DNA from 3 places in the Streptomyces sp. DS1-CR2 genome. Region 3 is predicted to be linked to each of the others. Evidence: predicted binding sites of a transcription regulator. Region 3 holds the regulator's gene; each other region holds the start of a gene.
The links. Region 3 encodes HrcA, which represses chaperone genes, less so after heat shock. Its sites were predicted from a motif close to TTNGCACTCNGNNNNNCNGAGTGCNAA; they were not measured.

Region 1: the regulator HrcA is predicted to act here: its motif matches at 1,509-1,535, upstream of ACY0PA_RS19205 (FmdB family zinc ribbon protein).
Region 2: the regulator HrcA is predicted to act here: its motif matches at 4,878-4,904, upstream of groL (chaperonin GroEL).

What each region holds. Positions count from the first base shown of each region.
Region 1 covers NZ_CM147085.1:3,985,232-3,994,815, forward strand. The annotation lists gene ACY0PA_RS19200 (MFS transporter) at 55-1,347, shown strand; gene ACY0PA_RS19205 (FmdB family zinc ribbon protein) at 1,546-1,878, shown strand; gene ACY0PA_RS19210 (S-methyl-5'-thioadenosine phosphorylase) at 1,972-2,847, shown strand; gene ACY0PA_RS19215 (RcpC/CpaB family pilus assembly protein) at 3,028-3,609, shown strand; gene mscL (large conductance mechanosensitive channel protein MscL) at 3,757-4,218, shown strand; gene ACY0PA_RS19225 (hypothetical protein) at 4,226-4,408, opposite strand; gene ACY0PA_RS19230 (P1 family peptidase) at 4,795-5,898, shown strand; partial or broken gene ACY0PA_RS19235 (L,D-transpeptidase family protein) at 6,199-6,414, shown strand; gene ACY0PA_RS19240 (DUF6227 family protein) at 6,614-7,384, shown strand; gene ACY0PA_RS19245 (hypothetical protein) at 7,409-7,642, opposite strand; gene ACY0PA_RS19250 (hypothetical protein) at 7,721-8,023, opposite strand; gene ACY0PA_RS19255 (hypothetical protein) at 8,558-8,725, shown strand; gene ACY0PA_RS19260 (MFS transporter) at 8,922-9,584, opposite strand, start outside.
Region 2 covers NZ_CM147085.1:4,179,037-4,188,620, reverse strand. The annotation lists gene ACY0PA_RS20115 (DUF7927 domain-containing protein) at 1-1,144, opposite strand, end outside; gene ACY0PA_RS20110 (glucosyl-3-phosphoglycerate synthase) at 1,181-2,128, opposite strand; SAM riboswitch class I at 2,309-2,440, shown strand; gene thrC (threonine synthase) at 2,458-3,744, shown strand; gene ACY0PA_RS20100 (MoaD/ThiS family protein) at 3,792-4,067, shown strand; gene ACY0PA_RS20095 (cold-shock protein) at 4,545-4,748, shown strand; gene groL (chaperonin GroEL) at 5,068-6,693, shown strand; gene ACY0PA_RS20085 (hypothetical protein) at 6,766-7,041, opposite strand; gene ACY0PA_RS20080 (hypothetical protein) at 7,095-7,634, opposite strand; gene ACY0PA_RS20075 (DUF397 domain-containing protein) at 8,179-8,391, opposite strand; gene ACY0PA_RS20070 (helix-turn-helix domain-containing protein) at 8,366-9,169, opposite strand; gene ACY0PA_RS20065 (hypothetical protein) at 9,252-9,545, shown strand; gene ACY0PA_RS20060 (hypothetical protein) at 9,542-9,584, shown strand, end outside.
Region 3 covers NZ_CM147085.1:3,239,577-3,249,160, reverse strand. The annotation lists gene ACY0PA_RS16045 (DUF3097 domain-containing protein) at 1-396, opposite strand, end outside; gene ACY0PA_RS16040 (MBL fold metallo-hydrolase) at 432-1,163, opposite strand; gene hrcA (heat-inducible transcriptional repressor HrcA) at 1,285-2,301, shown strand; gene dnaJ (molecular chaperone DnaJ) at 2,302-3,438, shown strand; gene ACY0PA_RS16025 (nitronate monooxygenase) at 3,756-4,829, shown strand; gene ACY0PA_RS16020 (16S rRNA (uracil(1498)-N(3))-methyltransferase) at 4,826-5,569, shown strand; gene ACY0PA_RS16015 (VOC family protein) at 5,590-5,982, shown strand; gene ACY0PA_RS16010 (S41 family peptidase) at 6,075-9,359, shown strand; gene ACY0PA_RS16005 (histidine triad nucleotide-binding protein) at 9,449-9,584, shown strand, end outside.

The DNA of each region.
Region 1 (9,584 bases), 750 kb from region 3:
TCGGCGCACACCCCTACCGGGGCAGCGCTACCAGGCGGCAGAAAGGCAAGGGCCGTGCCAGAGAATTACGCGGCCACGGTCACCGACAAGCGCCCCGGATACGGCCAGCTGCTGCGCACCCGCGGCGCCTGGACGTTCCTGCTCCCCGGCTTCGCCGCCCGGCAGCCGTTCGCGATGCTCACCATCTCGACGGTCCTGCTCGTGCAGCACACCACGGGCTCGTACGGCACCGCCGGCGCCGTCTCCGCCACCACCGGCGTCTCCATGGCACTGTTCGCCCCCTTCACGGGCAAGCTCGCCGACCGCTTCGGGCAGCGCGCAGTCCTCGTGCCCGGCGTCCTGCTGCACACGGCGTCCGTGCTCCTGCTGACGGTGCTCGCGCTCACTGACGCCCCCCTGTGGGCCCTGTTCGTCGCGGCGGTGCCGACCGGCGCCTCCACCCCGCAGATCGGTCCCATGGTGCGGGCCCGCTGGGGCGTCAAGCTCCAGGGCTCGCCCCTCATGACCACGGCCGCCGCCTTCGAGTCGGTCACGGACGAGTTCACGTTCGTCCTCGGCCCGCTGTTCGCGACTGCCCTGTGCACCGGCGTGCACCCCGCCGCCGGTCTCGTCACCGAGGCGGCCCTGACGCTCGTGGGCGGCCTCCTGTTCGCCGCGCAGCGCGGCACGCAGCCCCAGCCCGCCCGCACCGCCGGCGAGGTCCACGCACGCGTGGAGCACGTTTCCGCGCTGCGGATCCCTGGAGTGCGCGTCCTGATCGTGGCGTTCCTCGGCATCGGCTCCGTCTTCGGCGGCATGCAGGTCGCCCTGGCCGCCTTCACGGAGTCGATCGGCGAGCCCGGCCTGAACGGTGTCCTCTACGGGACGTTCGCCGCGGGCAACATGCTCTCCGGCATCGTCTGCGGAGCCGTCGCCTGGAAGATCGCGCCGCAGCGCCGCCTCCTGCTCGCCTACACCGCGCTCGCCGTGACCGCCTCCGGCCTCTGGGCCGCGCAGTCGGTGCTGCTGCTCGCCGGGATCGGCCTGCTGGTGGGCACGTGCATCGCCCCGGCCCTGATCACGGGCTACACGCTCGTCGAGAAGCTGGTCCCGCCGACCGCCCGCACCGAGGCCTTCACGTGGCTCACGGGCGCGGTCGCGCTCGGCCAGGCAGCGGCCGTCACGGTCGCCGGCCAGCTGGAGGACCGCCTCTGGGACGGCGCCGGATTCCTCGTCCCGATGGGCGGCACGGTGCTCGCCGTGACGCTCCTGGCGACCCTGCGTTCGCGGCTGGTGCCGCCGCGCGTGACCAGAGTGGTCACGCGCGGCGCGGCCCATCGCGATCCTGTCGCGATCGGTGAGATGTGACAGCATTCTCGTCGCGGAATACGTCAGTGTGACTCCGCCGCCAAGCAGCTCCTCACTCAGGCGCAAAGGCCCTCATGACGGTCAAGCCCTGACCGCAGTCCGGAGACAGGTGACGTACGTTACTCCATTCAGCGTCCGCCACGGGTTAACATGGACGATCGTTAGCACTCATCGAGTGAGAGTGCCAGGAGGAAGCAAGTGCCGACGTACCAGTACCAGTGCACCGAGTGTGGCGAGGGCCTCGAGGCGGTGCAGAAGTTCACCGATGACGCCCTGACCGTGTGCCCCAGCTGCGACGGACGCCTCAAGAAGGTGTTCTCGGCGGTCGGCATCGTCTTCAAGGGATCGGGCTTCTACCGCAACGACAGCCGCGGCTCCTCGTCGAGCAGCTCGCCGGCGCCGTCGGCCGCGAAGTCGACCACCTCGGACACGAAGTCTTCGTCCTCGGACTCCAAGTCGTCCTCCGCGTCGACGTCCTCGGCCTCCGCTTCGTCTTCTTCGGGCTCGTCCTCGAGCTCTTCCGCCGCCTAAGGACGCTCGGCCGCTTCGGCCAAGTTCTTACGGAACCCTGTCGTCTTGCGACGACAGGGTTTTCGGCGTTCCCGGGCGGATACTGTGCCGGACATGGCGAATACAGTTCCGGGCACGGCGAACAAGGCGAACACACAGGTCACAGCCGAGATCGGAGTCATCGGCGGCTCCGGCTTCTACTCGTTCCTGGACGACGTGAGCGAGGTCCAGGTCGACACCCCTTACGGAGCGCCGAGCGACTCGCTCTTCCTCGGCGAGATCGCGGGCCGGAAGGTCGCCTTTCTGCCCCGCCACGGCCGCGGCCACCATCTGCCGCCGCACCGCATCAACTACCGCGCCAACCTCTGGGCCCTGCGCTCCGTGGGCGTGCGGCAGGTTCTCGGCCCGTGCGCCGTGGGCGGGCTCCGGCCCGAGTTCGGACCGGGGACGCTTCTGGTGCCCGACCAGTTCGTGGACAGGACGAAGGCCCGCGCGCAGACGTACTTCGACGGGTTGCCGCTGGCGGACGGGAGTGTGCCGAATGTCGTGCACGTGTCGCCTGCCGACCCGTACTGCCCGGCCGGGCGCCGGGTCGCCGTGAAGGCGGCGCGCGGACGCGACTGGGAGCCGGTGGACGGCGGGACGCTCGTCGTGGTCGAGGGGCCGCGGTTCTCGACCCGTGCCGAGTCCCGCTGGCACGCCTCCCAGGGCTGGTCGGTGGTGGGCATGACCGGCCACCCCGAGGCGATGCTCGCGCGTGAACTCGAGCTCTGCTACACGTCGTTGACCCTGGTTACCGACCTCGACGCGGGCGCCGAGTCGGGCGAGGGCGTCTCGCACGACGCGGTCCTCCAGGTCTTCGCCGCCAATGTGGACCGGCTGCGGGCGGTGCTCTTCGACGCGGTGGCGGAGCTGCCGGCGGAGGGCGAGCGGGACTGCTTGTGCATGGGGGCGCTCGGGGGGATGGATCCGGGGATCGTGCTGCCGTAACCCGGCAGGAGGGTGGCTGAACTTCGCCTTCGGGTGAGGGAGTTGTCCACAACCGGCGAGTAGTGCACGGGGCTCAGCGGGAATCGACGCGGGCCTGGATCGTGGAGCGCGAGGCGAGCTTTCGAGCTTGCGTCGCGTTCCGAGACTTTCGATGCCTCTCGATCCAGGTGGTGGTCGCCCATGTCCCCGTTCAGCACTCCCCCGACGTGCGAGGTCCCGCATTTCGCGCCGCTGCGGGTGCGCGGCGGGCGGTGGCGGGCGCGCCGTGCGGGCCGGCACCGGCGGCGGGCGGTCGCCGCGGGGCTCGCCCTGACGGCGGCGGTGGTGGCGGCGGGGCCTTCAGGGGCTGGTTCATCTGGGGCGGGGTCGTCCGGTTCCGGGTCGTCCGGCGCCAGGCCCGGCTCCTCAGAGTCCGCGTCCGGGCGGGAGCGGGTGCGGAGGTCGGTCGTGATGGTGTCCGCGCCGGTGCGGATCGCGGACGCGGCGGCGGTGCGGCTGCTGCGGCCGGGCGACCGGGTCGACGTCGTGGCGGCGGGCGCGGGAGCCGGCGTCGACGCCGGTGAGGGGCAGGGCTCCGGTGGCCAAGGGGGCAGGGTCGTGGCGGCGGGGGCGCAGGTCAGCTCCGTACCGGAGTCGGCCGAGTCGGCCAGCGATGCTGTCGCGGAGGGTGGTGCGCTGGTCGTGCTGTCCGTGCCTCGGGCGACGGCGGCGCGGCTCGCCGGGGCCGGTGCCACCTCGCGGCTGGCGGTGACGCTGTGGTGATCGTTATCGGGTCCCCGGGCGGGCCGGTCCGCACGGTTTCGAAGTCAAGTCCCTCGTTCGAGTCGGCGAATTGGACAGGCCCGCCAGGCGCTGTCGTAGGTTGCGGAGCTGTTTGCTCCACGTCCTGCACAAGTGAAGAGAGGCCTTCTGGTGAGCGAGAAGAAGAAGCCCGGCGTGTGGGAGGGCTTCAAGGCCTTCTTGATGCGCGGGAATGTGATCGACCTTGCGGTCGCGGTGGTCGTCGGAGCCGCGTTCACCAACATCGTGAACGCCGTCGTGAAGGGCGTCATCAACCCGCTGGTCGGCGCGTTCGGCACGAAGGACCTGGACGGCTACAAGTCGTGCCTGAAGGGCACGTGCCCGGGCGACGACGGCATCGAGATCCTGTGGGGCACGGTGCTCAGCGCCACTCTCACGTTCCTGATCACGGCCGCGGTCGTGTACTTCCTGATGGTGCTGCCGATGGCCAAGTACCTGGCCAAGAAGGCGGCCCGGGATGCCGCGAAGGAAGGCGCCGCGGAGGTCGTCGAGCTGTCCGAGCTGGAGGTCCTGAAGGAGATCCGCGACGCCCTGGTGGCGCAGCGCGGCTCTGGGCACAGCGAGCAGTAGCCGCGGCTCAGAGGTGGTGGGGCGGCTTCTCGTCGAGGAAGCGTGCCAGGTCGGCGGCGCTGTCGCCGCCGGTGGTGGGCCGCTCACCCCACCCTCGGTCCGTGTCGTCCGAGGACTGCGTGCTCAGCGGATCGTCGAAGACCAGCGCGTTCTTCGGATCGCGCGGTTCGGGGGCGGGGGCGGTGCTCATGCCTCCAGGGTACGTCTGTCGGGGGGCCGGCTGCCGGGGTGCGGGCCGTTCGGACCGTGGTGAGGCCGTGCGCCGTGAAGATGTTCCTGGCCGTGGCCGGCTGCTGGAGGGTGGGCGTCGGGGTGTCATGCGGCGGGAAGGGCTTGCCGAGGCCCTGCCGCTTGGGCTCGCCCAGCTTGTGGAAGGGCAGGAGCCGCGCTCGATCTCCGTGGGGAACGTCGACAGGAGCCGCTCCCAGACCTGCGTGGCCGTGCGGCGCGAGCCGACTGCTGCGGGGATCACGCTGACGGCTGCGGGGATCACGGCCGCGCACGCGGCCCGGCATCCGGCGCCGGGGCCCGCGCGGAGGCGGCCCCGGGGCCCAACTCACGTGATACGCATGCCGTATGAGGACGCCCACGCGCAATGCCCTGACCGATGTCGCCGGCCTGCGGGTCGGTCATGCCACCCGCACCGGCGAGGGCGGCTGGCTGACCGGGACGACGGTGGTACTCGCGCCCGAGGGCGGGATGACCGCGGCCGTGGACGTGCGCGGCGGTGGCCCGGGCACGAAGGAGACGGACGCGCTAGACCCGCGCAACGTGGTCCGGCGCATCGACGCCGTGACCCTGACGGGCGGCAGTGCCTACGGCCTGGACGCCGCGTCGGGTGTCATGGCGTGGCTGGAGGAGCAGGGCCGGGGCGTACGGGTGGGGGCCGGGCCGCGCGAGGTGGTGCCGGTCGTCCCCGCCGCGTGCGTCTTCGACCTGGGGCGCGGCGGGGAGTTCGGGGCCAGGCCTGACGCGGCGACGGGCCGCGCGGCGGTGGAGGCGGCGGCCGCCTCCGCGCCGGGCTCGCCCGTTGCGGAGGGCTCGGTGGGCGCGGGCACGGGCGCGGTGATCGGCGGGCTCAAGGGCGGCGTGGGCACGGCGAGCACGGTGCTCGACTCGGGCATCACGGTCGCAGCGCTGGTCGTGGCCAACGCGGTGGGCTCCGCGGTCGATCCGGCGACGGGCGCGCTCTACGGGCAGCTCTTCGACCCGAACTCTGCCTCCGCCTCCGCCTCCGCGCGGAACGGCGAACCGCACCCGCGCCCGCACCCATATCCGTACCCCTCGCCCGAGGCGCACGCGGCGGCCCAGGAGCGGATCGCACGGGCCAAGGAGGAGGCCGCCGGACAGGCGCCGCCGCCGATGAACACCACGCTCGCCGTCGTCGCCACGGACGCGGTGCTCACCCGTTCCGAGGCGCACAAGCTCGCGGGCACCTCGCACGACGGCATCGCGCGCGCCGTCCGTCCGGTGCATCTCCTCAACGACGGGGACACCGTCTTCGCCGTCGCAACCGGCGCCCGCCCGCTCGACGAGGCCAACCCCCTCGCGCTGAACGACATCCTCGCAGCGGGCGCGGACATGGTGACGCGGGCGATCGTGCGAGCGGTGCTCACCGCGGATTCGGTGCGGGGGCCGGGCGGGACGTTCCTCTCGTACCGGGATCTGTACGGGAGTTGAGGCATGGGGCGCACCAAGATACGCAGGGCGCCCCATGACTTACGGAGCCCAGGGCTCACGTAGTGGGCGGCCCGCCCGGTTCCTGACGTGACCTGTGTCTCCGTTCACAACGCCCCGAAGGAACCTTTCCGGTCAGTTCGCCCTCTCTACCCACACTGGAGTAACTGACGAATCCTGGAGCATCTCGTGACAACCCCGGACACAGCCGCGCACCAGCAGCATCCCCGGCAGCCCGAGCGGGGCCGCAGGCGCACCGCGCGGCGGGTCCTGGTGGCGACGGCCGCGCTCGCCGTCGGCGCGCCCTTCGGCCGCTCCGGCACCAGCCACGGCTGCATCGGCCTCGCGGACGTCCAGGGCGCGGGCGGCGCGACGATCGCCAAGTGGTTCTACGACAACTCGCTCGTCGGTGACGTGGTGACCGTCAAGCACTCCCCCGACACCACCATCGCGCCCGACAACGGCCTGAGCGGCTGGAACATGTCGTGGAGCCAGTGGACGGCGGGCAGCGCGGCCTGAGCCCACCCCGAGCCCCACGGATGCCCGCCGAAAGGCAGGCACCCGAGCAGCGGGCCGCCGAAAAAGGCAGGCACAAGAGCGGGCCGCGCGGGAACTTCCCCGCGCGGCCCGCTCGTTTCCGATTTCGAGGACATGATGTCCGGCCTAGGGGCTACGGTATGCACCCACAAGGTGACATGTAGCAACGCCGGGAGATGCCTTGAGCGTTCCGTACGACACCGCAGCGTACGAGCCACCCGAGTCGCACGAGTCGCGTCAGCCGGACGGCACGCACCAGCCGGATGAGCACCTCGGGCGCCTGCTGAGCCGAGCGCTGAACTCCTTCGAGCTGCCCGACGAGGCGCTCGCCCGCCTCGACTGCGCGCTCGCGTACGACAGTTCGCGGCACTCCGCGCACCACAGCGCGGGCCTGCACCGCGAGACGTACCGGCATACGTGGCTGCTCGCGGACGGCAGCGCGCTCACCCTGTGGGAGCTCGTCCACAACACGATGCCCGGCCGGGGGACCCAGCACGAGGTGTACACCTCGGAGAACGATCTGCACCTGGCGACGGACCGGCTCCCGCTGCCCCGCGAGGCCGCCCCCGACTTCGAGCTGCCGCTCCCGCTCCAGCTCCCGTCGATCCCCGAGCCACGCCGCAGTTACGCGGCCGACGACTCGGCGGACCACGCCCGCCGCCTGCTGCGCCGTGCGGAGAACGAGGACCGCCCAGGACCCGGCACGGCCGGGCTCCTGCACACCGCCTGCGCGCACCAGATCACGCAGGCGTTCGGCCGCCCGCGCCTCGGATTCACGCTGTACGAGCACGCGTTCCTGCTGCACGACGGCAGCGAGATCAGCCTCTGGGAGATCGAGCACACGGCGACGCCAGACGGCCGTCACATGTGCGAGGTGTACGCCACGCAGGACGAGGCCCGCGCGGCGATGAAGCGCCGCGCCACCGACCGCTCCCGCCCCAGCTGCGGCTAGCCGCGTACAGCCCTCGGCCGGTAACTAACGACGGCTGAACTGCCGTACCAGGCCCGCGAACGCGTCGCGCTCGTCCGGCGTCAGCGGCGCGGACTCCAGAGCGGGCGGCCCGCCCTGCCCCGGCAGCGAGGCGAGGGGCCGCCCGGTGCCCCAGCCCACATGGCGGACCAGCCGGACGAGACCGACCGCCCACACCACGGTGGCGGCCGCGAGGAACGCCACGCCTATCTGCTGGAAGAACGACACGTGCTCAGGCATGGGCCCAGTCAACACCACGGTCCGGAACTTTGGTGCCGGACCGTGACGTATCTCGCATGAGCGGACAGTTCCGAACTGTCAGGCGGCTACCGGTATCTTCGGCTCGTCTTCCTTCACCGTGCTGATGCGGTGGGTGCGGGCGGCGGTGATGTCGACCGTGCACCCGGGCAGCGCCCGCGAGTAGGAGATCAGGTCGCTCGCATAAACAACCAATGAGGCCTCAAGCTGCAGCAGTTGAGGCCTCAGGCATCTTGAACTGTTCGACATCCGACGTCGGCGGTTTCCGGGAGCGTCATGCAGCGGGACCGAAATCAAGTCGAAGCCCTTGACGCCTTTCACGCGCGACGGGCCCGAAGCGCCTCGCGCGTATCTTGCCGGCATGCGACGATGGAACAACTCAGTTCACTCGCAGCTTTCGGGGTGATGAGGATGAAGAAGGCAGCATTGCGGAGTGTCAGCATTGCAGCTGCAGCCATCTGCTGTTTGGCGCTCGGCGAGTGGGGCGCATCAGCCAGTGAATTAAGTTCCGTGTCACAGAAATCGCAGGCTGCGCCAACGAAGTCGATGCTTCGGTGCTATGCGACCCGCAGCAGTCCGAACGCGATCGTCTGCTACCGGTTTTCAGCGAAGGCCGAGTTCAGGCACGGCGATATAGATTATGTCCCCCTTCTCATTCAGGTGCCTACGCCCGCACAGCCGCCGTCCGTAATTATCGTCGACAGTCTGAACGATATTCGGCCCGAGTAACACGATTCGGGCCTCGCCGACTCCGCCCATAATTGGCGGAGTCGGCGAGGGTTCCACCCGTAGGCAAAAGGGCCCGGCCTCCTCGCGGAGAACCGGGCCCTTCGGGGGTGCCTGGGGCGCCTGCGCTCCGACTCCGCGCAGCGCCCGCTGTGGAAGTTCATCGACCAGATGCCGCGGGCGGAGTTCCAGCCGGTGAACCAGGCGTCCTGGCCCGATGTGCGGGCCGCGATCCGCGAGGACATCGGCTCGGCGGTCGTCCGGGGCGGCGATCCGCGCGAGGTGCTCCAGAGCCTGGACACGACGGCGAGCCACCCGGAGATCCGCTCGGCGAACTGAACGACAGACGGGCGGGCCCCCGCGCCGCAGCGCGAGGGCCCGCCCGCTCGAAGTCCCGCGGGAACTAGGGTCTTCCGTTTGGATCAGGCTGGATCAGGGAACGGGGTCATGGGGGTCCCCCCTGTTCGAGCGAGGCCGAGAACCGCAGATGTGCGTGCCAGACCCCGCGAGCCCAGCTTGATCCAAACGAGAGGCCCTAGACGAGTTCCGGCGCCTTCTCCACCCGTCCGGCCGCCGGGTCCGCGTCCTGCGCGCCCCCCTCGACGTGCTGCGCGGGCCGCCCCGGCAGCGCGAACATCAGCAGGAAGATCACGGCGAGCACGCCGGTGACGTACCAGAGCGAGTTGCGGAACGCGTCGATGAACGCCTGCCTGGCCTCGGCCGGCACGAGGTGGTCGTCGATCGTCCCGAAGAACACCACGGCGACCAGGCCGAGCCCGAGCGCCGTACCCATCTGCTGCGTGGTGTTGATCAGGCCGGACGCGGAACCGGAGTGCTCGCGCGGCACGTCGGAGAGCACCGCGTCGGTCAGCGGGGCGACGATGAGGCCCATGCCGACGCCCATCACGACGAGCGGCAGCGCCATCTGCCAGGACGTGATCCCGGCGCCGTAGCGCCCGGCCTCCCAGATGTAGAGCAGCACTCCGGTCATCATCGCCAGCGCGCCGGTCTGGAGCACCTTGCGCCCGAACTTCGGCACGAGCTTCTGTACGGAGATTCCGGCCGCCGCCGACACGGCGACGGAGAACGGCACGCCGGTCAGGCCCGCGTGCAGCGCCGTCCACCCGAGGCCGACCTGCATGTACATCGTCCACACCAGGAAGAACACGCCGAGCGCGACACCGAAGACGACCTGCAC
Region 2 (9,584 bases), 940 kb from region 3:
GGGCGAGCGCCGAGGGGACGTAGGTGTCGCCCCTGGCGGTGAACGTCAGCTCGGTGGAGGTGGCGCCCGGCGGGACGGTCCCGTCGGGGAGCTCGAACTCCTTCGCGTCGATGCTCATGTTGTTGACCGTCTTCGGAGCGACGGCGCCGTCGTCCTCGCTGATGAAGAAGTTGTCGGTGTTGCCGGTGTGGGCCTCGGTGACGTTCTTGCCGTCGACCAGGAACCGGTCGCCCGGCGTCTTCCGGTCGCCCCCGTAGGCGGTGACGCCCGCCCGCACCTTGCCGTCACCCGCGCGGTGGAAGCCGTTCACGCCGATCGTGGCCGCGGGCGAGACGGAGCGCTGGAGGACATGCCCGCCGTAGATGTACACCTTGCGCCGGTCCGGGGCATACGTGGAGTTCGGGGCGTCGTACTTGTAGACGACGGTCATCGACCAGCCGGCCACGCAGCCCTTGCCGTTGGGCGCCCAGACGCCGCCGACCGCGACGGGGACGGGCGCGCCGGTGCCGGTGACGCCGGCGAACATGCTCGTGACGTCGGCCTCGCCCGTGTAGTAATGCGGGCCGTCGGCGGCCGCCGGGTCCCGGACCAGGTCCTCGGTGGAGACCCTCGCCGCGGCTTTGCCGTTCACGGCGACCACGGGCACGGCGGCGAGCGGGGCGCTCGGCGAGGGCTCCGCAGCGGCGCCGGAGATGTCGCACCGCGCGAGCTGCGCGCCGCTCGGGCCCTTGTACGTGCCGTCGCTGCCGCCGAAGAACAGGCGGGCGTACGCCACCTTCGCGCCCGGCGGGATCGTCACCCGGCCGGAGCTCGATCCGTAACCGGCCGTCGTACCGGCCGTGTTGACGCGCCGCATCACGAACGTGCCGTTGCTGTCGCTGCCCCGGCCGCCGGCGGCGACCGCGCAGCGGGCCGCCAGGTCGGCCGGCGCGGCCGGACAGCCCATGACGGTGTTGCCGATCGTCACGAAGTCGCCGTACAGCGATGCGTCGTAGCGCTTGGCGAACGGGGCGGCCACGTCGGCCGGGGCGGGGGTCGCGGCGCCGAGCGCCGTCAGCGCGGTGGCCGTGGCGACGAGCACCCCGGCGGTGCGGGTCGCGGCCGCGCGCAGCCGTCGCCCACCCGAAACTTGTCTGAGCCACATAAAGGGCAATGTAGGCAAAACATACGATTGCCCCGGCTACGCCACGCGGCGCTCCGCGTACTCGGTGATTTCGGCCATCGGGGGGCGTTCCTCGGTGTCCACGTCGTGCGTGCGCGGCTCGAATCCCTGTTCTCCGCGCTCGAACTGGGTGAGCACGGGACGTACGAGGTGCCCGCGCGCGAGCCGCAGCTGTGCGGTGCGGTAGATCGCCGCGGCCATCCGCCCGAGTGCCTGCCCGTCCTGGTGCCGGTGCTTGCGCACGCCGACGTCGACCTGTCCGAGCGCGTCCAGGCCCACCGTGTGCAGCGCGTCGACGAGAAGGCCCAGCTCAACCCCGTAACCGACCGGGAACGGCAGGCGCTCCAGGAGCGACCGGCGGGCCGCGTACTCGCCGCCGAGCGGCTGCACGAACCCCGCGAGGAGCGGCCAGTGCAGATTCAGGACCGGGCGTGCCACCAGCTCCGTGACCCGGCCGCCCTGACCCGCGGCGGACCCGAGCGGACGGTCGTACATCGCTTTCACGAAGTCCACGCCGGGGTCCGTGAGCAGCGGGCCCACGATCCCCGAGACGAAGTCCGCGGAGAACTCCTTCAGGTCCGCGTCCACGAAACAGACGATGTCGCCGCTCGTGACGAGCAGCGAGCGCCACAGCACCTCGCCCTTGCCGGGCACGGCCGGGATCCTCGGCAAAATCGCGTCCCGGTGCACGACCCGCGCCCCGGCGGCCCGTGCGACCTCGGCCGTGCGGTCCGTCGAACCCGAGTCGATCACCACCAGCTCGTCGACCAGCGGTACCCGCTCCGTCATCAGGGCGCGCCGGATCTCGGCGACGATCTCGCCGACCGTCTCCTCCTCGTTCAGCGCGGGCAGTACCACGCTCACCGAGCTGCCTGAGGCGCGCTTCGCGGCGATCAGCTGAGGGAGCGGGCGGTCCGACACCGACCAGGAACGCCTGCTCAGCCAGCGCTCTACTTCTTCCAGCACGGTGCGCGGCTCCTCACTGTCTGAACTGTCCGATCACGAACTGTGATCCATCTCGCGGTTCGGACGACTATCTCAAGCGTCCAGGCCTTCGGTTACAGTCTTGAACAACGCCGGTGACCATCGCATGTCGGGGTCGCCGCCGCGCTTGAGTGATCAAGCGTCAGCTCAACAACCGAATAGCGCTCATCCAGAGGGACAGAGGGATACGGCCCGTTGAAGTCCCGGCAACCCTCCCGCCGACCTTGCCGAGGTCCAGGTGGGGAAGGTGCCAATTCCGTCTCGTGGCGAGATGCGCCGCGAGGAAGATGAGGAGAAAGGGCCTCGCCATCATGGCTGCGCAGACTGTCGCCACCACCACTTCCGTAGATCTCGGACCCGCCTCGGCGCTTTCCTGCCGCGAGTGCGGCACCAGCTTCCCGCTCGGACCGATCTTCGCCTGCGCCGAGTGTTTCGGGCCGCTCGAAGTCTCCTACGACCTGCCGACGGGCGACCCCGAGTCGCTGCGCAAGGAGATCGAGGCCGGACCCGCCAACATCTGGCGCTACGCCCCTCTCCTGCCCGTCCCGGCCGACGTCGCCGAGAAGCCGAACCTGAACCCCGGCTGGACCAAGCTCGTCAAGGCCGACAACCTCGCCCGTGAACTCGGCGTCGAGCAGGGCAAGCTGTTCGTCAAGGACGACTCGGGCAACCCCACGCACTCCTTCAAGGACCGCGTCGTCGCCCAGGCCATCGAGGCCGCCCGCGCCTTCGGCTTCACCACCCTGTCCTGCTCCTCCACCGGCAACCTCGCCGGCGCCGTCGGCGCCGCCGCGGCCCGCGCCGGCTTCCGCTCCTGCGTGTTCATCCCGCACGACCTGGAGCAGGGCAAGGTCGTCATGGCCGCGGTCTACGGCGGCGAACTCGTCGGCATCGAGGGCAACTACGACGACGTCAACCGCTTCTGCTCCGAGCTCATCGGCGACCCGCTCGGCGAGGGCTGGGGCTTCGTCAACGTCAACCTGCGCCCGTACTACGGCGAGGGATCCAAGACCCTGGCGTACGAGATCTGCGAGCAGCTCGGCTGGCAGCTCCCGGACCAGCTGGTCATCCCGATTGCGTCCGGCTCCCAGTTCACGAAGATCGACAAGGGTCTCCAGGAGCTGATCAAGCTCGGCCTCGTCGAGGACAAGCCGTACAAGCTCTTCGGCGCCCAGGCCGAGGGCTGCTCGCCGGTCTCCGTCGCCTACAAGGGCGGCCACGACGTCGTGCGGCCCCAGAAGCCGAACACGATCGCCAAGTCGCTCGCCATCGGCAACCCGGCCGACGGCCCGTACGTCCTCGACATCGCCCGCCGCACCGGCGGCGCCGTGGAGGACGTCAACGACGAGCAGGTCGTCGACGCGATCAAGCTGCTCGCGCAGACCGAGGGCATCTTCGCGGAGACCGCGGGCGGTGTGACGGTCGGCGTCACCAAGAAGCTGATCGAGGCCGGTCTCATCGACCCGACGCTCACGACCGTCGTCCTCAACACCGGCGACGGTCTCAAGACCCTCGACGCGGTCGCCGAGACGTCCCAGGCGACCGCCACCATCCGCCCGAGCCTGGACGCGTTCCGCGACGCGGGCCTCGCCCACTGAAGACCCGCGAACCCCGCGAACACCCGCACGGAAAGGCTGCAGCCCCCATGAGCGTCAACGTCCGCATCCCCACCATCCTGCGCACCTACACCGGCGGCAAGGCCGAGGTCGCCGCCGAGGGCGCCACCCTCTCCGAGGTCATCACCGACCTGGAGAAGAACCACACGGGCATCGCGGCCCGCGTCCTGGACGACCAGGGCAAGCTGCGCCGCTTCGTCAACGTGTACGTCAACGACGACGACGTGCGCTTCGAGCAGGGCCTCGAGACGGCGACGCCGGCGGGCGCGGGCGTCTCGATCATCCCGGCCGTCGCCGGAGGCTGACCATCGAGCGCAGTGCCGGAGGCTGACCATCGAGCACAGTGCCGGCGGCTGATCGCCCGGCCTGACGAGGCCACACAGAGTTACCTGAATTGCCCCCTCCGCGAGAGAAGCGGAGGGGGCAATTCAGCAGGGTTGAGCGCGGTAGAGTTGGGAACCGCGCTTCGCGCTTGTGCCGAGCGCATATATGAAGTCGGCCCCCGTCCGACAAGAAGCAGCCAAAGTGCCCAGCCCTTATCGGGTGTTCGTGGCATTTGTCGGGCCCGAGTTGCCCCGGAATCCAATGGCTCCGCCGCTTTTTACCGCTCTGCCGTGCCCAGATTTCTCGTCCGATTGACCTGTTGCAGACGGCAGTTGGGCAGATACATTCAGCCGCGGTCGACGCGTTCCGGCGCACACCCCCAACCAATGGGGGGTGAGGTCTGACCCGGGTCCGCGAAGTGCGGGCCTGTGCAAGGGCCAGTAATAGGGGAGTTAGACATGGCTCAGGGCACCGTCAAGTGGTTCAACGCGGAGAAGGGGTACGGCTTCATCGCGGTCGACGGTGGTGCGGATGTATTCGTCCACTACAGCGCCATCCAGATGGACGGATACCGCACCCTTGAAGAGGGTCAGCGAGTCGAATTCGAGATCTCGCAGGGCCAGAAGGGTCCGCAGGCGGACATGGTCAAGCTCGCCGTCTGATCTCGGCGCGATCGGCCACCGACACACTCACGCCGAGAGGCCCGTACCCCACGTGGGGTACGGGCCTCTCGTGCGTGCGCGCGCACCCCGCGCACACCGCCCGCGGGGACCGCGCGTCTGCCGGAGGCGCTTGCACTCTCCTAGGTCGAGTGCTAATCATTGCGTTAGCACTCTGAAGGTGAGAGTGACAGAACTTGGATCGGGTCGGTGAGGCTCGCAGGCCGGGTGGGGCAAGGAACCACACGGCACGCAGGCCGTCCGTCGCGGGCACCAGCACGGTCCGTTTGCGTTTCCACCCCGTCCGGGAGGACCACTTCATATGGCCAAGATCATCGCGTTCGACGAGGAGGCACGGCGCGGCCTCGAGCGCGGCATGAACCAGCTCGCCGACGCCGTCAAGGTGACCCTGGGCCCCAAGGGTCGCAACGTCGTCCTCGAGAAGAAGTGGGGCGCCCCCACGATCACCAACGATGGTGTGTCCATCGCCAAGGAGATCGAGCTCGAGGACCCGTACGAGAAGATCGGCGCCGAGCTGGTCAAGGAGGTCGCGAAGAAGACGGACGACGTCGCCGGTGACGGCACGACGACCGCGACCGTCCTCGCCCAGGCGCTCGTCAAGGAAGGCCTGCGCAACGTCGCGGCCGGCGCCAACCCGATGGCCCTCAAGCGCGGCATCGAGAAGGCCGTCGAGGCCGTCTCCGCCGCCCTGCTCGAGCAGGCCAAGGATGTCGAGACCAAGGAGCAGATCGCTTCCACGGCCTCCATCTCCGCCGCCGACACCCAGATCGGCGAGCTCATCGCCGAGGCCATGGACAAGGTCGGCAAGGAAGGCGTCATCACCGTCGAGGAGTCCCAGACCTTCGGTCTGGAGCTTGAGCTCACCGAGGGTATGCGCTTCGACAAGGGCTACATCTCGGCGTACTTCGCCACCGACATGGAGCGTATGGAGTCGTCGCTCGACGACCCGTACATCCTCATCGTCAACTCGAAGATCGGCAACGTGAAGGACCTCCTTCCGCTGCTCGAGAAGGTCATGCAGTCCGGCAAGCCGCTGCTGATCATCGCCGAGGACGTCGAGGGCGAGGCCCTGTCGACCCTGGTCGTCAACAAGATCCGTGGCACCTTCAAGTCCGTCGCCGTCAAGGCCCCGGGCTTCGGTGACCGCCGCAAGGCCATGCTCGGCGACATCGCCATCCTCACCGGTGGCACCGTCATCTCCGAGGAGGTCGGCCTCAAGCTGGAGAACGCCGGTCTCGACCTGCTCGGCCGCGCCCGCAAGGTCGTCATCACCAAGGACGAGACGACGATCGTCGACGGCGCCGGTGACAGCGACCAGGTCCAGGGCCGCGTCAACCAGATCCGTGCCGAGATCGAGAACAGCGACTCGGACTACGACCGCGAGAAGCTCCAGGAGCGCCTCGCCAAGCTCGCCGGCGGCGTGGCCGTCATCAAGGCGGGCGCGGCCACCGAGGTCGAGCTCAAGGAGCGCAAGCACCGCATCGAGGACGCCGTTCGCAACGCGAAGGCGGCCGTCGAAGAGGGCATCGTCGCCGGTGGCGGCGTGGCCCTGCTCCAGGCCTCCGCGGTCTTCGAGAAGCTCGAGCTCGACGGTGACGAGGCGACCGGCGCCAACGCCGTGAAGCTCGCCCTTGAGGCCCCGCTCAAGCAGATCGCCGTCAACGGTGGTCTCGAGGGTGGCGTCGTCGTGGAGAAGGTCCGCAACCTTCCCATCGGCCACGGCCTGAACGCCGCGACCGGTGAGTACGTCGACATGATCGCCGAGGGCATCCTCGACCCGGCGAAGGTCACGCGTTCCGCGCTGCAGAACGCCGCGTCCATCGCCGCGCTGTTCCTCACCACCGAGGCCGTCATCGCCGACAAGCCGGAGAAGGCCGCCGCGGGCGGCGCTCCGGGCGGCATGCCGGGCGGTGACATGGACTTCTGATCCTGACGGATCGGTAAGTACATCTCCGTCGGCCCCCGGGACCATCTGGTCCCGGGGGCCGACGTCGTGTGGTCAGACGGCCTGCTCCTCGTACGTGCGCCACGCGTCGCGCCCGGCCTGGGCGGCGGTCTGCGCCTGGTGGAGGGTCCGGGCGGCGAGCTCGCCGGGCGGCACCTCCCAGCTGCTGGTCCAGGTACGGCCCGCGCGGACCAGCTCGAAGACGAGCAGGCCGACACCGGCCGCGGCGACCAGCATCCCGGCCCCGGTCAGCGCGGCACCGGTGGTCAGCCGCCTCTGGTCGGGACGGAACTCGGTCCAGGAAATCTTCGAGAACGTGCTCTCAGCCATAACTTCAGAATGCGCGAGTGTGCGCGCGGGCGCATGTGGAGCGCCGGACGCCGTCAAGGCGCCCCGGTGGTCCCTCCGGGGCAGCTGCCGTCGTCGACGGTGAAGTCCACGGCGTCGTAGCCCATCGCCTTCGGCCGCTGCACCGCATGGACGTGGAGGCAGAAGGCGGTATCGGTGCCGCGGGCCTCGACCGAGAAGTCGGCGTCCTCGGTGCCGCCGTACCAGATCGTGGATTCGGGCGGGTCGGAGGCGAGGGTGACGGTGAGGGCGTCTTCCGGGCCCTTCCCGTGCCGCGCGATGTCCTGCCTCAGGATGTCCGCGTACAGGCCGGTGTCGGTGCCCGGGCCGGTCTTCTCCTGCGACAGCTGCGTCGTCGCGCCCGTCACCGCGGTCCGCAGGTCGTCACCGTCCCAGCCGCCCCGGAAGAGGTCCGGGTGGTACAGCACGTAGAGCGCACCCGCCGCGAACAGCAGCGAGCCGACGATGAGGACGCGTCCGACGGGGTTGCGCGCGTTGTAGACGTAGCGGTTCGTGCCCCAGTTGCTCCGGACGAAGACGCGGTCGTCGTCCGGGTGTTCGCGGTCGTGGCTCATGGGGCCATTCTGATACGGCAGTTGAGGCCGGTTCATCCCCGTGGGCCGGAGGGCGGGTTGAGACCCGCCTCCCGTTCCTTGAAAGGAGCGCTCGGGGCCGGCGACTTGAGCTCCGAGTGAGCTTGTGGCCCGAATCTGCCAAACCCCGCCGAGATCCGCCGCAGATGGCTGGTGGACCGGGGCCCGGCCCTGGCCGACCCCGCCCCCGACAGGGAGATTGGCGGATCCCGGCCAACTCAGCCTCGCTTCCGGGGCAACTCCTCTGCCACCCCAAGAACCCGCTCGCCCGCGCCCTGCCGCGACCGCCGCCTCCCCCGCCTGCCTGTTGCTGCCGCTTCTTCTTTGCGGTTGGTCGTCTGCGTTGTCGCGAAGGAGACCGGGTTGCTGAACTCGTATCCACTCACTGACCGTCATTGGGGAAAGCCGGCCCCCACCAGTCCGCAGCCGAACGGAAAACTGATGGAGGCTCCCGCAACCACCCGCCCTCACCAGCCACGCAATCTGCTTGTGATCTTGCGCCACTGCCGGGGCGGGTGGACACGCCCTAGCGATCTCCCTTGAGATCCGTGATGAACGCGGACCAGGCGTCCGCCCGGAGCACGAGCTTCGGGCCGTCGGGGTTCTTGGAGTCGCGGACGGGGACCAGTCCGGGGTGGTCGTGGGTGACTTCGAGGCAGTCGCCGCCGCTGCCGCCGCTGTACGAGGACTTGTGCCAGGTGGCCGAGGTGAGGTCAGGCTCCGGGTGCGTGATCTTCATGCGCGTAATCCTCCGCCACTGATTCGATCAGGGCCAGGGATTGCCTCGGAGTAAGTGCATCGGCCCTGAGCAGATCGTAGGACAGCTGATGGCGGGCAACTGTTGCCAGATCATCCGTCAACTGCCCCATGCTGGAGGCCTCGACGAACGAGAGCGGCGGTGCGTCCCTGAAGTGCATGAGCTTGAGGGAGCCCTCCAAGGCGGCGTGCGCCCCCGCCGAGAACGGCACCACCTGGACGATGACCCGGCGCCTGCGGATCAGAGCGGCGATGTGGCGCAGGGCCTCGGCCATCACCGCAGGTCCGCCCACTTCCCGGCGCAGGGCGGCCTCATCCAGAACTGCCCACAACAAGGGCTCTGTTGGATCGTCGAGGAGGCAGGTGCGTTCCATTCGGGCCGCCACCAGTTTGTCGATCGCCTCCTCCGGGGCCGTGGGCTGGTAGGCGAGGAAGACCGCGCGGGCGTAGGCCGGTGTTTGCAGCAGGCCAGGGATCAGCAGCGACTCGTACTGCCTGATCTCGATCGCGATGGCCTCCGCCTCAGCCGCCTCCGCGAAGTGCTCGGGGTGCTTCGACTCGTTCGCCTTCACACCATGCCGGACGAAGAACCCCGCCGTCCCCAGCGCGTCGTCCAGCCGTTCCGCCATGTCCGGCAGGATTCTGCGCGTGCCCGCCTCCATCTGGCCGACGTACGACCCGCTCACGAACAGCAGCTCGCCCAGGGCCTGTTGGGTCAGGCCCGCCCGCTCTCTCGCGTGGCGGAGTTCCTCACCGACCATGACGCGGCGGGAGGCGGGGTCGAGGTCCTTCGGTCCGGTCACGTGCATCGACTCCCAGAGCAACAAAGGGTTTGTTGGGCCGGTGGCTCTGGAAAGCGTAGAGCTGATCCCGTCACGCTGGGTGGTGAAAGTGAAACTTGGCGTGAAGGAGCGGGCGATGGTGGTGCGGGACGCGGAGCGGCTGCGGGTGGTCGAGGAGACCATCGCGCAACTGCGGGCCGAACTCGGGGTGTTGGGCGTGCTGCTGCCGTCCCTGCGGGTCGACCCCGTGTCGGCGGCGGGGGAGGTCGGCTATCCGCTGGTGGACCTGGGGTGCGTGAACCTCGATACGGCGATGCGGCTGGTCGCCGTACTGCACGACAGGCGCGGCGCGTGAACATCGGCGCGTACGTGATCGACGTACGGGACGGACGCG
Region 3 (9,584 bases):
GCGCCCGGCCCGCGCGACCCGCGCCCGCGCCCCGGGGACCGCGACCGACCCGGAGGCCGTGCGCGTGGGACGTGCGGGCGCTGCGGCCACGGGACGTACGAGGGTGACGACCCGGCCTTCGAGCAGGAAGCCGCGCGGGTCCATGGGGAACACCCGATGCTTGCCGAAGCGGTCCTCCAGGGTCACCGTCGGGCCCTGGGCCGTCTTCTCGCAGCGGACGACCGCCCCGCAGAACCCGGTCGTGACCTCCTCGACCACGAGATCCACGTCCGCCGCCACCTCGGGCGCGGCCTGCTGCTTCTTCCAGGGCGGGGTGAAGTCGGGGGAGTACAGGCGGTGCTGCGGGACCGAAGGGCCCTCGTTGGAAGGGTGGTGGCGGGAGACGGGTGGGAGCATTCTGCAGACGATAGGAAGTGCGAACGGCCGTGCGGTTACGACACGCCGAAACGCGCCGCCAGCGCGGCACGCTGCGCACGGACAAACTCCGCATTCACCGCGGCTCCGTGCCCGGGGACGTACACGGCGTCTTCACCGCCCAGTTCCAGCAGCCGGTCGAGAGCGGCCGGCCAACGGGACGGCACCGCGTCACGGCCCGCCTGCGGCTCGCCCGACTCCTCGACCAGGTCGCCGCAGAAGACGACCTCGGGCGTGCCCGGCACCAGGACCGCCAGGTCGTGCCCGCTGTGCGCCGGGCCCACGTTCGCGAGCAGCACCTGGAGCCCGCCGCCCAGATCGAGCGTCCACTCCCCGCACACCCGGTGGTGCGGCACGACGAGTACGTCCACCGCATCGGCCGCCTCCTCGTGCGGCACGCCGTGCGCGACGGCGGACGCCCGCAGTTCGTCGCGGCCCCGCATCAACACCGTGTCGATGCCCGCGGCGCCGTACACCTCGACCCCGGCGAACGCCGCCGTGCCCAGAACATGGTCGAAATGGGGGTGCGTCAGCGCGATATGCGTCACGCGCGCGTGCGGCCCGATGAGGCGCCGGGTGTCCGCCCGCAGCGCCGCACCCTCACGAAGTGAGGAACCCGTGTCGATCAGCAAGGCCGCCCCGTCGCCCACCACAAGGCCCGTCGTGCAGTCCCAGCCCGGCAGCCGGATCCGCCCCGCCCGAGCGGACAGCTCCTCCCAGCCCGCCTCATTCCAGTCCAGGTCGTCCATGGGTCCGACGCTAGCGCCCTTGCCGGGCCCGTACCCACCGGCCGTACACTGACCCGGAGACCATTGGCACTCGGCCGCACCGAGTGCCAGCCGCGGACGACACAGCTGGAGGTGCGCGCGAATGCTCAGTGAACGCAGGCTCGAAGTGCTGCGCGCCATCGTCCAGGACTACGTGGGGACCGAGGAGCCGGTCGGCTCCAAGGCGCTCACCGAGCGGCACAGGCTCGGCGTCTCACCGGCGACGGTGCGCAACGACATGGCGGCGCTCGAGGAGGAGGGCTTCATCGCCCAGCCCCACACGAGCGCCGGGCGGATCCCCACCGACAAGGGGTACCGCCTGTTCGTGGACAAGCTGACGGCGGTCAAGCCGATGACGGGGCCCGAGCGCCGCGCCATCCAGAACTTCCTCGACGGCGCCGTCGACCTCGACGACGTCGTCGGCCGGACCGTGCGGCTGCTCGCGCAGCTGACGCGGCAGGTCGCCGTGGTGCAGTACCCGTCCCTGACGCGGTCCACCGTGCGCCATGTGGAGCTGCTCTCGCTCGCCGCCGCCCGTCTGATGCTCGTACTGATCACGGACACGGGCCGCGTCGAGCAGCGGATGATCGACTGCCCGGCGCCGTTCGGCGAGACCTCTCTCGCCGATCTGCGGGCCCGGCTCAACAGCCGGGTCGCGGGACGCCGCTTCGCGGACGTCCCGCAGCTGGTGCAGGACCTGCCGGAGTCCTTCGACGCGGAGGACCGCGGCACGGTCGCGACGGTGCTCTCCACTCTCCTGGAGACGCTCGTCGAGGAGACCGAGGAGCGGCTGATGATCGGCGGCACCGCCAATCTCACCCGCTTCGGACATGACTTTCCCCTCACCATCCGGCCCGTCCTCGAGGCCCTTGAGGAGCAGGTCGTGCTCCTCAAGCTCCTTGGTGAGGTTAACGATTCGGGCATGGCCGTACGGATCGGTCACGAGAACGCCCATGAGGGACTCAGCTCCACCTCCGTGGTCTCGGTCGGCTACGGTTCGGGCAGCGAGGCAGTCGCCAAACTCGGCGTGGTCGGACCGACCCGCATGGATTACCCGGGAACGATGGGAGCAGTACGCGCAGTGGCACGTTACGTCGGACAGATCCTGGCGGAGTCGTAAGTGGCCACGGACTACTACGCCGTACTCGGCGTGCGCCGCGACGCCTCCCAGGACGAGATCAAGAAGGCCTTCCGCAGGCTGGCCCGTGAGCTTCACCCGGATGTGAATCCGGACCCGAAGACACAGGAGCGGTTCAAGGAGATCAACGCCGCCTACGAGGTGTTGTCGGACCCGCAGAAGAAGCAGGTCTACGACCTCGGCGGCGACCCCCTCTCGCAGGCGGGCGGAGGCGGGGCCGGCGGCTTCGGCGCCGGTGGCTTCGGGAACTTCTCCGACATCATGGACGCGTTCTTCGGAACGGCGTCCCAGCGTGGTCCCCGGTCGCGCACGCGCCGCGGCCAGGACGCCATGATCCGGCTCGAGATCGAGCTGGACGAGGCCGCCTTCGGGACCACCAAGGACATTCAGGTCGACACGGCCATCGTCTGTACGACCTGCAGCGGCGAGGGTGCCGCGCCGGGTACGTCCGCGCAGACCTGCGACATGTGCCGCGGACGCGGCGAGGTGTCCCAGGTCACGCGGTCCTTCCTCGGCCAGGTCATGACGTCGCGGCCGTGCCCGCAGTGCCAGGGCTTCGGCACCGTCGTGCCGACGCCGTGCCCGGAGTGCGCCGGTGACGGCCGCATCCGCTCGCGGCGCACGCTCACGGTGAAGATCCCGGCGGGCGTCGACAACGGGACGCGGATCCAGCTCGCGGGCGAGGGCGAGGTCGGCCCCGGCGGTGGCCCCGCCGGTGACCTGTACGTCGAGATCCACGAGCTGCCGCACCCCGTCTTCCAGCGGCGCGGCGACGATCTGCACTGCACCGTCACCATCCCGATGACGGCCGCGGCGCTCGGCACCAAGGTGCCGCTGGAGACGCTCGACGGCCTGGAGGAGATCGACATCCGGCCGGGCACGCAGTCCGGCCAGTCGGTCCCGCTGCACGGGCGCGGCATCACGCACCTGCGCGGCGGCGGCCGCGGTGACCTCATCGTGCACGTCGAGGTCCTGACGCCGACCAAGCTGGACCCGGAGCAGGAGCGGGTACTGCGTGAGCTGTCGAAGCTGCGCGGCGAGGAACGGCCCACCGGGCAGTTCCAGCCGGGGCAGCAGGGGTTGTTCTCGCGGCTCAAGGATGCGTTCAACGGGCGCTGAGACCGGCGGCCGGGGGTCCGGGGGTTGTCTCCCGGGCAGGCACAGTCAGCCGGGGCAGCAGGGGTTGTTCTCGCGGTTGAAGGATGCGTTCAACGGGCGCTGAGACCGGCGGCCGGGGGTCCGGGGGTTGTCTCCCGGGCAGGCACAGTCAGCCGGGGCAGCAGGGGTTGTTCTCGCGGTTGAAGGATGCGTTCAACGGGCGCTGACCGAGCCGGCGTAAGCAAGAAGCAGGGACCAGGTCCCCCGCGTCACGCGTGGCACATGCCACGCGGAAGGGCCGATTCGGTCCGATGCGGGGGACGTGGCACGATGCGGTCATGTCCCCCACGCTGACCGGTCTCTGTCACTATCCGATCGTGCAGGCACCCATGGCGGGCGGTGCCTCCTGTCCGCAGCTCGCCGCCGCCGTGTCGGAGGCCGGCGGGCTCGGATTCCTCGCCGCCGGGTACAAGACCGCCGACGGGATGTACCAGGAGATCAAGCAGGTACGGGGGCTGACCAACCAGCCGTTCGGCGTCAATCTCTTCATGCCGCAGTCCGAGTACGCGGACCCCGCGGCCGTCGCCGTCTACGCCAGCCAGCTCGCCGGTGAGGCCGCCTGGTACGAGACACAGCTGGGGGACCCGGACTGCGGCCTCGACGACGGCTTCGACGCGAAGCTCGCGATCCTCCTCGACGACCCGGTACCGGTCGTCACCTTCACCTTCGGCTGCCCGAGCCGCGACGTCCTCGACTCCCTCGCCCGCGTCGGCACCCTCACCGCCGTCACCGTGACCACCGCGGAGGAGGCGCGGGCCGCCCAGCGGGCCGGCGCCGACGCGCTGTGTGTCCAGGGCATCGAGGCGGGCGGCCACCAGGGAACCCACCGGGACAACCCGGAGGCCGACGGATCCGGCATCGGACTCATCGCGCTGATCGCCCAGGTCCGCGAGGCCGTACAGATCCCGATCATCGCCACCGGCGGACTCATGCGCGGCGGACAGCTCGCCGCCGTGCTCGCCGCGGGCGCCGACGCCGGACAGTTCGGCACGGCCTTCCTGGTCTGCCCCGAGTCCGGCGCCAACGTCCTGCACAAGCAGGCCATGACGAACCCGCTGTTCGTGCGGACCGAGCTGACCCGGGCCTTCTCGGGCCGCCCCGCGCGCGGCCTCGTGAACCGGTTCATGCGTGAGCACGGCCCGTACGCGCCCGCCGCCTACCCTCAGATCCACCACATGACGTCGACGCTGCGCAAGGCCGCCGCCAAGTCGGGGGACCCGCAGGGGATGGCGCTGTGGGCCGGGCAGGGCCACCGGCTCGCCCGTGAGCTGCCCGCCGGCCAGCTCGTCGAGGTGCTCGCGGCGGAACTCGCGGAGGCGAAGGACGCGTTGGGCGCGCGGGGTGCCGCATGACGGCGCCGGTGTTCGTCGTCGACGAGGTGCCGTCCGCCAAAACGTTCGTGCTCGACGGGGCCGAGGGACGGCACGCGGTGTCCGTGAAGCGGCTGCGCGCCGGTGAGGACGTCGTCCTGACCGACGGCCGCGGGCGCTGGACCGAGGCGGTCGTGGAGGCCGCCGAGGGCAAGGACCGGCTCGTCGTCACGGCGGGCCCCGCCCAGGAGGAGCCCGCGCAGGCACCCAGGATCACCGTCGTCCAGGCCCTGCCCAAGGGCGACCGGGGCGAGCTCGCCGTCGAGACCATGACGGAGACCGGCGTCGACGCGATCGTGCCGTGGCAGGCCGCCCGCTGCATCACGCAGTGGAAGGGCGACCGCGGCGCCAAGGCGCTCGGCAAGTGGCGGGCCACCGCGCGCGAGGCGGGCAAGCAGTCCCGCCGGGTGCGCTTCCCGGACGTCGCGGACGCCGCGTCGACCAAGCAGGTCGCGGCACTGCTCGCCGCGGCGGACTTCGCGGCCGTACTGCACGAGGACCGCGACTGCGACAGCGGCGCCCTCGCCACGGTGGAGCTGCCCACGGCCGGGGACATCGTCCTCGTGGTCGGCCCGGAGGGCGGCGTCTCGCCCGACGAGCTCGCCGCGTTCGCCGAGGCGGGCGCGCGCCCGTACCGGCTCGGGCGTAGCGTTCTGCGTACGTCGACCGCGGGGACCGCCGCGACGGCGCTGCTCCTCGGCCGCACCGGCCGCTGGTCCTGATCAACCCCCGAGGGGAACGTGTGGAACTCGCCCAGGTCAGACTCCTCGTCACCGACTTCCGTGCCTGTTACCACTTCTACGCGGACGTGCTCGGCCTCAAGCCGCAGTCGGGCGCTCAGGACGGCCCGTACGAGAAGTTCAGCCCCACGACGGGCTCCGCGGGCATCGCGCTCGAGGACCGGGCTCTGATGGCGCAGGTCATCGGCGATCTGAGTGACGCCCCGGACGGGCACCGGTCCCTCGTCGTGCTGCGGGTCGACGACCTGGACGAGTACTGCGAGCAGATCGTCGCGCGCGGCGCCGAGATCCTCCACGGGCCCGCGCCGATGACCGACCGGATGCGGGTCGCCCACCTCAAGGACCCCGAGGACAACATCGTGGAGCTCCAGGAGTGGCTGCTGATGCGCGGCTGACCCCCCTCGCCGGCGCCGGCGTCGCGCAGCGGTCCCGGGGCAAGTGACCAAACCCCCTGACCTGGCCGTGCGCGCGTGCCTAGGGTGATCGGGTGACACGGACAGCGCACTCTGGATATCTCCGGTTCCCGCATCTGCACGGCGAGTTGGCCGCTTTCACCGCCGAGGACGACGTCTGGGTCGCCCCTCTCGACGGCGGGCGCGCCTGGCGTGTCAGCGCCGACAACGTCCCCGTCAGCCATCCCCGGATCTCGCCCGACGGCACCACCGTCGCCTGGACGTCCACCCGCGACGGCGCCCCCGAGGTGCACATCGCCCCGGTCGAGGGCGGACCCTCCAAACGCCTTACGTACTGGGGCAGTTCGAGGACAACGGTGCGCGGCTGGACCCCCGACGGGCGGGTCCTCGCGCTCAGTACCCAGGGCCAGGCGTCCCTGCGCCGCAGCTGGGCGAGGGCCGTACCCCTCGACGGCGGACCCGCCACCACGCTCCCGTACGGGCCCGTGGGCGACCTCGTGACCGGGCCGGGCGGGCAGGTCGTCCTGCTGTCCGCGCCGATGGGCCGCGAGGCCGCCTGGTGGAAGCGCTACCGGGGCGGCACCGCCGGGAAGCTGTGGATCGACCGGGCGGGCGACGGCGAGTTCGTCCGCCTCCACGAGGAGCTCGACGGGAACATCGAGTACCCGATGTGGGTCGGCGACCGGGTGGCTTTCCTGTCCGACCACGAAGGCGTCGGCGCCCTGTACTCGTCCCTCGCGGACGGCAGTTCACTGCGCCGGCACACCCCGCATGGGGGCACCTCCCGCTCGGGCGAAGCCGAGAGTGGGGGAGGCTTCTACGCCCGCCACGCGGCGAGCGACGGCACGCGCGTCGTGTACTCCTCGGCCGGTGAGCTGTGGATCGTGGATGCCCTCGACAGTGCGGCCGGCGCCCAGGACGCCGTGCCGCGCCGCCTCGACATCCGCCTCGGCGGGCAGCGCGTCGACCTCCAGCCCCACCCCGTGAGCGCCGCCCGCTGGTTCGGGGACGCGACACCCGACCACACCGCGCGCGGCAGCGCCGTCTGCGTGCGCGGCGCCGTCCATTGGGTCACCCACCGCTCGGGTCCGGCCCGCGCGCTGGCTGCCGGACAAGGCGTACGGGCCCGCCTCCCGCGCACGTTCCGCGTCGAGGGCGAGGAACATGTGGTGTGGGTGACGGACGCCGAGGGCGACGACGCCCTGGAGTTCGCGCCCGCCACCGGCATCTCGCCCGGCGCCACTGCGCGCAGGCTCGCCGCCGGGCAGCTCGGCCGCGTACTGAGCCTCGCGATGGCGCCCGACGGCAGCCGGGCCGCCGTCGCCTCGCACGACGGGCGCGTCCTGCTCGTCGAGCGTGAGAGCGGCGAGGTCAGGGAGGTCGACCGCAGCGAGGACGGCGACGTGACCGATCTCGTCTTCTCGCCGGACTCGGCGTGGCTCGCCTGGTCGCACCCCGGCCCCTCGCCCCTGCGCCACCTCAAGCTCGCCAACACCGCCGACCTGTCGGTGACGGAGGCGACACCGCTGCGGTTCAGGGACTACGCGCCCGCGTTCACCCTGGACGGCAAACACCTCGCGTTCCTCTCCGCGCGCTCCTTCGACCCGGTCTACGACGAGCACGTCTTCGACCTCGCGTTCGTCGGGGGCTCGCGGCCGCACCTGATCACGCTCGCCGCGGCCACGCCGTCCCCGTTCGGCCCCCAGCGCCACGGACGGCCCTTCGAGACCCCGGACAGCCCCGCCGCCGAGACCCCCGACAGCGAGGGCACCCCCACCACCCGTATCGACCTCGAAGGGCTCGCCGACCGCATCGTCGCGTTCCCCGTCGAGGCCGCCCGCTACACGACCCTGCGTGCCGCGAAGGACGGCGTCCTGTGGCTGCGGCACCCGGTCCAGGGCGTGCTCGGCGCGTCCCGGGCCACCCCCGACGACCCCGACCCCAAGAGCGAACTCGAACGCTACGACCTCGCCCAGCAGCGCATCGAACACCTCGCCTCCGACGCCGACCACCTGGCCGTCAGCGGCGACGGCAAGCGCGTCCTGCTGTGGACCGACGGCAAGCTCAAGGTCGTACCCAGCGACCGGCGTGCCTCCTCCGACGACGACAGCGACACCAACATCACCGTCGACCTGAGCCGGGTCCGCCAGGACGTCGACCCCGTCGCCGAGTGGCGGCAGATGTACGACGAGGCGGGCCGCCTCATGCGGGACAACTTCTGGCGCGCGGACATGGACGGCGTCGACTGGGACGGCGTCCTGGAGCGCTACCGGCCCGTCCTCGACCGGGTCGCCACCCACGACGACCTCGTCGACCTCCTGTGGGAGGTCCAGGGCGAACTCGGCACCTCGCACGCCTACGTCACGCCGGGCGGCGGCTGGAGCGGCGGTGACCGGCGCCAGGGCCTCCTCGGCGCGGACATCTCCCGCCACGAAGACGGCAGTTGGCGCATCGACCGCGTCCTGCCCACCGAGACGTCCGACCCGCGCGCCCACGCGCCGCTCGCCGCGCCCGGGGTCGCCGTCCGCGCGGGTGACGCGATCGTCGCGGTGGCCGGACGCCCCGTGGACCCCGTCACCGGTCCGGGACCGCTTCTCGTGGGCACGGCGGGCAAGCCCGTCGAGCTGACCGTCTCACCGGCCGGCGGCGGCGACCCGCGCCACGCGGTCGTCGTCCCCGTCGCCGACGAGGAGCCCCTGCGCTACCACGCGTGGGTCGTCGACCGGCGCGCCTACGTCCACGAGCAGTCGGGCGGCCGCCTCGGCTATCTCCACGTGCCCGACATGCAGGCCCCGGGCTGGGCTCAGATCCACCGCGATCTGCGCGTCGAGGTCGCGCGCGACGGGCTCATCGTCGACGTGCGCGAGAACCGAGGCGGCCACACCTCGCAGCTCGTTGTCGAGAAGCTGGCCCGCCGGGTCGTCGGCTGGGCCCTGCCGCGCGGCTCCCGCCCCTACAGCTACCCGAGCGACGCGTCCCGCGGACCCGTGGTGGCCGTCGCCAACGAGTTCTCCGGCTCCGACGGCGACATCGTCAACGCGGCGGTCAAGGCGCTCGGGATCGGCCCCGTGGTCGGCGTACGCACCTGGGGCGGAGTCATCGGCATCGACAGCCGCTACCGGCTCGTCGACGGGACGCTGGTGACCCAGCCGAAGTACGCGACCTGGCTGGAGGGATACGAGTGGGGGCTCGAGAACCACGGCGTCGACCCCGACGTCGAAGTGGTCGCCGCCCCGCAGGACTACGCGGCCGGGCGCGACCCGCAGCTCGACGAGGCCGTGCGCATCGCGCTGGCGGCGCTCGCCGAGAACCCGGCGCGCACGGCACCCGAACTTCCGGAACCGCGCGTACGGGAGTGAGGCCTGTCGCTGGAGGCAGGCGTCGCGGGTGGCGGCGGGCCGGATAGCATTCCCGGCGTAGTGACCGGACGGTGTGAGGAGACGTGATCGTGGCCGGAGAGCCGCAGGCCGACTGCCTGTTCTGCAAGATCGTCGCGGGGGAGGTCCCGGCCACGCTGGTACGGGAGACCGAGACCACCGTCGCCTTCCGGGACATCAACCCGCAGGCGCCGACGCACGTCCTCG